Regions from separate parts of the Actinoplanes sp. HUAS TT8 genome, predicted to be linked through region 2. Evidence: riboswitches for the same ligand, from Rfam matches in the RefSeq annotation. Region 2 holds a riboswitch; the other holds the start of a gene.
The links. Region 2 has a riboswitch for glycine ahead of gcvT (glycine cleavage system aminomethyltransferase GcvT). Riboswitches for the same ligand answer to the same signal wherever they lie in the genome.
Positions count from the first base shown of each region.

Region 1: linked by a shared signal. The riboswitch ahead of gcvP (aminomethyl-transferring glycine dehydrogenase) and the one ahead of gcvT (glycine cleavage system aminomethyltransferase GcvT) in region 2 are both predicted to bind glycine.

Region 1 covers NZ_CP195646.1:3,683,001-3,686,400, reverse strand. The annotation lists gene ACSHV8_RS16715 (nucleotidyltransferase domain-containing protein) at 1-30, opposite strand, end outside; gene ACSHV8_RS16710 (nucleotidyltransferase domain-containing protein) at 27-701, opposite strand; gene mgrA (L-glyceraldehyde 3-phosphate reductase) at 775-1,770, opposite strand; glycine riboswitch at 1,822-1,925, shown strand; gene gcvP (aminomethyl-transferring glycine dehydrogenase) at 2,003-3,400, shown strand, end outside.
Region 2 covers NZ_CP195646.1:3,340,202-3,343,601, reverse strand. The annotation lists gene ACSHV8_RS14915 (L-serine ammonia-lyase) at 1-1,212, opposite strand, end outside; gene gcvT (glycine cleavage system aminomethyltransferase GcvT) at 1,226-2,272, opposite strand; glycine riboswitch at 2,303-2,385, opposite strand; glycine riboswitch at 2,390-2,484, opposite strand; gene ACSHV8_RS14905 (MarR family winged helix-turn-helix transcriptional regulator) at 2,521-2,961, opposite strand; gene ACSHV8_RS14900 (MFS transporter) at 3,029-3,400, shown strand, end outside.

The sequences.
Region 1 (3,400 bases), 340 kb from region 2:
GGCCGCCCACTCGGGCACGTCGATGGTCATGTCAAACCCTCTTCCCGTACGGCGATGAGCAGCTCGTCGACCCGATCGCGATCCGGCCGTTCGGGCAGCCGGGTCTCGCCGGCCGCCCGGTCGAGGTCGGCCATCAGGGTGGCCGCCCACGCGGCGACCTCGTCCCACGGGACCTCGTCGTGCTTGACGGCGAGCAGCCGGTCCCGCAGGTGACGCACGTCGACCAGGACCTCGCCGGTGCGCAGCACGTGGGCGCCGGCGGTGAGCAGCCGGATCATGTGCATGGCCTGCTTGTGGTTGACCTCACCGGTGCGGGCGCGGCGGGCGGCGACGCGGTCGAGCTGATCGCGGGCGTAGTTGCCGTACGTCTCGTGGACCCGCCGGGACAGGAACGCCGACCGGACCGCCCGCAGGTGTTCACCGGCGGGCGTGATCCGCTCGGTCAGCGGGGACCAGAGCACTTCCAGGACTGTCGGGTTGGCCTGCAGCGCGAGGGTGCAGAACCGTTCGATCTCCCACGAGAACTGTTCCTCGGCCGGCCCGTCCAGGTGCGTGGGCGGCTTGTCGAGGCGCCAGAAGTCCCTGGTCGGGGCCGCGTAGACACCCCGCCGGTCGTGGTCGCTGCCCGGCCCGTCCAGCCCGTAGGCGCGGGAGCCGACCACGACGGCGAGGATCGTGTGCTTCTCGACCAGGTCCGTCATGCCTCGGGACGGTAACGAACCGCCCCGGGGCACGCGCGGCAATTTATGGCCGTACCGAATAATCGGTTTTGATCTAAAGGTCGAGAACGGTGCCGTCGATCTCGTCGATCTCGGCCTGGGTCAGCTCCGGGTTGTCGAGGGCGGCGATGTTGTTCTCCAGCTGCTGGACGCTGGAGGCGCCGATGATCAGGCTGGTCATGCGCTGGTCGCGCAGCGCCCAGGCCAGGGCCAGCTGGGCCAGGGACTGGCCGCGCCGCTTGGCGATGTCGTTGAGCGCGTGCAGCCGGCCCAGGGTCTTGGAGTCCAGGGCGCTCTCGTTGAGGAACACGCTGGTCCGGATCCGCGAGTCGTCCGGGATCCCGTCGAGGTAGCGGTCGGTGAGCAGGCCCTGCTGCAGCGGGCTGAACGCGATGCAGCCGGCGCCCGCCTCCTCCAGGGTGTCGAGCAGGTTGTCGTGCTCGATCCAGCGGTTGAGGATCGAGTAGGACGGCTGGTGGATCAGCAGCGGCGTGCCGAGCTCGCGGAGGATCGCGGCGGCCTGCGCGGTCTGCTCGGACTTGTAGTTGCTCAGGCCGACGTAGAGCGCCTTGCCCGAGCGCACGATGTGATCGAGAGCGGACATCGTCTCCTCAAGGGGAGTCTCCGGGTCCGGCCGGTGGTGGTAGAAAACGTCCACGTAGTCGATGCCGAGCCGCTGCAGCGACTGGTCCAGCGAGCTGACCAGGTACTTGCGCGAGCCGAAGTCGCCGTAGGGGCCGTCCCACATGGTGTAGCCGGCCTTGCTGGAGATGATCATCTCGTCGCGGTGGGCCTTGAAGTCGGCCGCGAGGATCCGGCCGAAGTTGGTCTCCGCGCTGCCCGGCGGCGGGCCGTAGTTGTTGGCCAGGTCGAAGTGGGTGACCCCGAGGTCGAAGGCGCGGCGCACGATGTCCCGCTGGCGGTCGGCCGGGCGGGTGTCACCGAAGTTGTGCCAGAGACCCAGGGAGATGGCGGGCAGCTTGAGACCGCTGCGGCCCGCGCGGCGGTACGTCATGGACTCGTAGCGATCAACTGCAGGGGTGTAGGTCACACCCCCACCCTAGGAGTTCCGATCATGGTCATGTCCACTGGTAGGTTGGTTGCCAGCCGCGCGGGAGAGACCTGGTCTTTCCTGGTGAAAGCACGGGCGCCGAAGGGGCAACTCCTCCCCGGAATCTCTACAGGCAAACGGACCGCGCGGGCAGGCGACTCTGAAGTCCCCTTTTGTGGGTATGACAGAGGGGGAGGGCTTTGTCAGCCTTCTCATGCCCCGGGAGTCGCCCATGACGTCGTCATTCACCCACCGCCACATCGGTCCGCAGGCCGATGAGCAGGCCGAGATGCTCAAGACCGTCGGGTACGAGTCGCTCGGTGAGCTGATGGACGCCGCCATCCCGGAGTCGATCCGGTTCCACGGGGAGCTCGACCTGCCGGCCGGGGCCTCCGAGGAGGAGACGATCGCCGAGCTGCGCGCGATCGCCGCCCGCAACGTCGTCGCGACCCCGATGATCGGCCTGGGCTACTACGGGACGCACACGCCCGCGGTGATCAAGCGGAACGTGCTGGAGAGCCCGGCCTGGTACACGGCGTACACGCCGTACCAGCCGGAGATCAGCCAGGGCCGCCTGGAGGCACTGCTCAACTTCCAGACCATGGTCACCGATCTGACCGGACTGACCACGGCCAACGCGTCGATGCTGGACGAGGCCACCGCCGTCGCCGAGGCGATGACCCTCGCGCGACGAGCGTCAAAATCGAAATCTTCGACGTACGTCGTGGACGCCGACACGTTCCCGCAGACGCTCGCCGTCCTGCGCACCCGGGCCGAACCGCTCGGCATCCGGGTCGAGCTCGTCGACCTGGACGCCGGCGACGACCTGCCGGAGGAGTTCTTCGGCCTGCACCTGCAGTACCCGGGCGCGTCCGGTGCCGTCCGCGACCACGCCGCCCTGGTCGAGGCCGCCCACGCCAAGGGTGCCCTGGTCACGGTCGCGGCCGACCTGCTCGCGCTGACCCTGCTGCGCGCCCCGGGCGAGATCGGCGCCGACATCGCGGCCGGCACGACCCAGCGCTTCGGCGTGCCGCTCGGCTTCGGCGGCCCGCACGCCGGTTACCTGGCCGTCCGCGCCGGCCTGGAGCGCAGCCTGCCCGGCCGTCTCGTCGGCGTCTCCAAGGACGCGGACGGCGCCCCGGCCTACCGGCTCGCCCTGCAGACCCGCGAGCAGCACATCCGCCGCGAGAAGGCGACCAGCAACATCTGTACCGCGCAGGTGCTCCTGGCCGTCATGGCCGGCATGTACGCGGTCTACCACGGCCCGGCCGGCCTGCGCGCGATCGCCAAGCGGACCCACGACCACGCCCTGACGATCTCCGGCAGCCTGACCGCGGCCGGCGTCGAGGTCGCGCACACCGCGTTCTTCGACACCGTCACCGCGATCGTGCCCGGCCGCGCCGCCTCGATCGTGGCGGCCGCCGCCGAGCACGGTGTCGACCTGCGCCTGGTCGACGCCGACCGGGTGTCGATCTCGACCGACGAGACCACCACGAGCGCGCACGTCGCGACCGTGCTGGCCGCGTTCGGCGCGACCGTGGCCGAGCCGGCCGTCTGCGGTGCCAAGCCCCTGGGCCGCACCAGCGACTACCTGGACCACCCGGTCTTCAACACCCACCACTCCGAGACG
Region 2 (3,400 bases):
CAGGGAGACGTGGTGTTTCCCGTCGCCGCGCAGCGCCATCTTGGCCGCGGTGACCGCCTTGACCGCGGCCATCCCGTTGCGTTCGATGCACGGGATCTGCACCAGGCCGCCGACCGGGTCGCAGGTCAGGCCCAGGTTGTGTTCCATGCCGATCTCGGCCGCGTTCTCCACCTGCTCGGGTGTGCCGCCCAGGACCTCGGCGAGCCCGGCCGCGGCCATCGCGCAGGCCGAGCCGACCTCGCCCTGGCAGCCGACCTCGGCGCCCGAGATCGACGCGTTCTCCTTGAACAGCAGCCCGATCGCGCCCGCGGCGAGCAGGAACCGGACCACGCCGTCGTCGGAGAAGCCGGGCACGAACGCCCGGCAGTAGCTGAGCACGGCCGGGATGATGCCCGCGGCGCCGTTGGTGGGCGCGGTCACCACGCGACCTCCGGCCGCGTTCTGCTCGTTGACCGCCATCGCATACGCGGTGAGCCACTCCATCGCGTGCGGACCGGGATCGCCGGCCGCCCGCAGCTGACGGGCCGTGGCCGCGGCCCGCCGGCGCACCTTCAGGCCGCCGGGCAGGACCCCTTCGGCGTCGAGACCCGCGGCGACACATTCGTCCATCACGCGCCAGATGCCGAGCAGGCCCTGCTTCACGTCGGCCGCCGGGCGCCACGCGGTCTCGTTCGCCAGCATCAGCCGGGAGATCGACAGCCCGGTCGCGCGGGTGAGGTCGAGCAGTTCGGCGCCGGTGCTGAAGGGGTGGGGCAACGGCGTGTCGTCCGTACGCAATCGGGATGTTCCTTCGTCGACGACGAAGCCGCCGCCGACCGAGAAGTACTTCTTGGCCAGCAGTTCGGCGCCGTCGCCGTCGAGGGCCGTGAAGATCATCCCGTTGGGGTGTTCGGGCAGCGCCCGGCGGCGGTGCAGGACGACGTCGACCGGCACGACCCGGCCCGACGGCAGCACGATCTTGCCGTCGGCCGGCGGGTCCAGGGACGTGTCGACCGTCTCCGGGTCCTCGCCCATCAGCCCGAGCAGCACGGCCCGGGGCGTGCCGTGGCCGTGCCCGGTGGCGCCCAGCGAGCCGAACAGTTCCGCGCGCACGCTCACCACCCGGTCGTCGAGGTGGCGGGTGAACAGCCGGGCGGCGCGCATCGGGCCCACGGTGTGTGAGCTGGACGGGCCGATGCCGACCGAGAACAGGTCGAAGACGGAGACGGCCATGATCATCAATTCCTTACCGGGGGCGCTGGTAGAACGGGAGTGGAACGATCTCGACGTCTTCACGCTTGCCACGAACATCGACCGCCAGGCGGCCGGGGTCCAGATTTTTCGTGACATATGCGAGAGCGATCGGGTGTCCGAGCGTCGGTGACGGCGCCCCGCTGGTCACCTCGCCGACCTTCTCCCCCGTTGCCGCGTCGACCACGTCATACCCGGCCCGCGGCGACCGACGCCCCCGGGTGACCAGTCCCACCAGTTCGACCGCCGGTTCGGCCGCCCGCAGCGCGGCGGCGCCGACGAAGTCCCGCTTGTCGAGCGCGACGATCCGGCCCAGCCCGGCGTCGAACGGCGTGGTGCGGATGCTCAGCTCGTGGCCGTACAGCGGCATCCCGGCCTCCAGGCGCAGCGTGTCCCGGCAGGCCAGCCCGGCCGGGACCGCGCCCGCCGCGGACGCCCACTCCCAGATCGCGGCCGCGTCCTGGTTGGCGCAGTAGATCTCGAACCCGTCCTCGCCGGTGTATCCGGTCCGGGCCAGCAGCACGTCCTTACCCGCGACGACCGACGGCTGGATCGCGTAGTACTTCAGGTCCGGATACTCGCCGACGATCGACACCGCCTCCGGGCCCTGGACCGCGATCAGCGCCCGGTCCAGGGCCGTGACGGCCACCGCGAAACCACCCGAGTGCTCGCCCAGCATCGCCCGCACGACCGGCGCGTTGGCGGCGTTGGCGACCACCAGGAACCGGTCGGCGGCGAGCCGGTAGACGACCAGGTCGTCGAGCACACCGCCGGTGGTGTGGCACAGCATCGTGTACTTGGCCCGCCCCGGCTTGACCGCCGACAGCTTCCCGACCAGGGCGTGGTCCAGGAACGCGGCGGCCTCGGCGCCGGACACCTCGATCTGGCCCATGTGCCCGAGATCGAAGAGACCGGCCGATTTGCGGACGGCGTGATGCTCGGCCACATCACTGCCGTACCGCAGCGGCATCTCCCACCCGGCGAACCCGGTGAAGGCGGCGCCGAGCCGCTGGTGGACGTCGAAGAGCGCGGTGCGTCGCAAAAGAGACTCCTGGGGTCGGGGTCTCCCTCGCTCTGTCATCTCTGCCTGAGAGGTTCACCGCCGTTGGGCGGCTTGCACCGTGGGCGCAGCGCCGGAGCGCTGACTTTCCAGAGTCGCCTGACCGCTGCGGTGCGGGGCCTGAGAGATTCTGAGGGAGAAGTTGCTCCTTCGGCGTCCTCGCCAGGTCGCGAGGACTCTCCCGCAGCGGTCGTTGCGGCGAAGTCTTCAGTTTGTCGGATCGGACCCTATCAGCCGGCGCTCTCCTTCTCACCGGCCTGGGCCAGGCGTTCCAGCGCGGGCAGGGCGCGCACGACGGCGTCCTGGTCGTCCGCGTCGAGGCCCTCGAAGAGCCGGTCGAGGGTCGCCGCGTAGTGCGACAGCGTCCGGGCGACCAGATCGCGGCCGTCCTGGGTGACCTCGACCAGGACGCCGCGCCCGTCGGTGGGGTCGGGCACGCGCCGGACCAGGGCGGCCTTCTCCATCCGGCCGACCAGCTGCGTCATGCCGGGCTGGGACGCCCGGGTCAGCCGGGCCAGCTCGGTGACCCGGGCCGGGCCCTCGTCGGAGAGCCGGCGCAGCACGGACAACGCCACCGAACTCGGGTTGTCCGGGCCCTCCAACTGGCGCAGGAACCGGACCAGCTGAGCGAGCACGGGCAACAACTGTGATCCACGACTCTCGTCGCTCATTTGCATAACCTCATTATGGACCTAGGGTGGAAACCATACAGATCCTTTCGTACGCGGAGGTGTGCCCGTGAGTGCGACTCCCGGTCCATCCTTGTTCAAGCAGCCCCGGGCCGTTTTCGCGGTCGCTTTCGCCTGTGTCGTCAGCTTCATGGGCATCGGCCTGGTCGACCCGATCCTCCCCGCGCTGTCGTCCAAGCTGCACGCCACGCCCAGCCAGGTGAGCCTGCTGTTCACCAGCTATCTGCTGGTCACGGCCGTGGCGATGCTGTTCACCGGCTGGGTCGCCAGCCGCATCGGGGCCAAGCCGACCCTGATCGCCGGCCTCTCGCTGATCGTCGTCTTCTCCGCCCTGGCCGGGCTGTCCGGCTCGATCGACGGCATTGTCGGTTTCCGCGCCGGCTGGGGCCTGGGCAACGCGCTGTTCATCGCCACCAGCCTC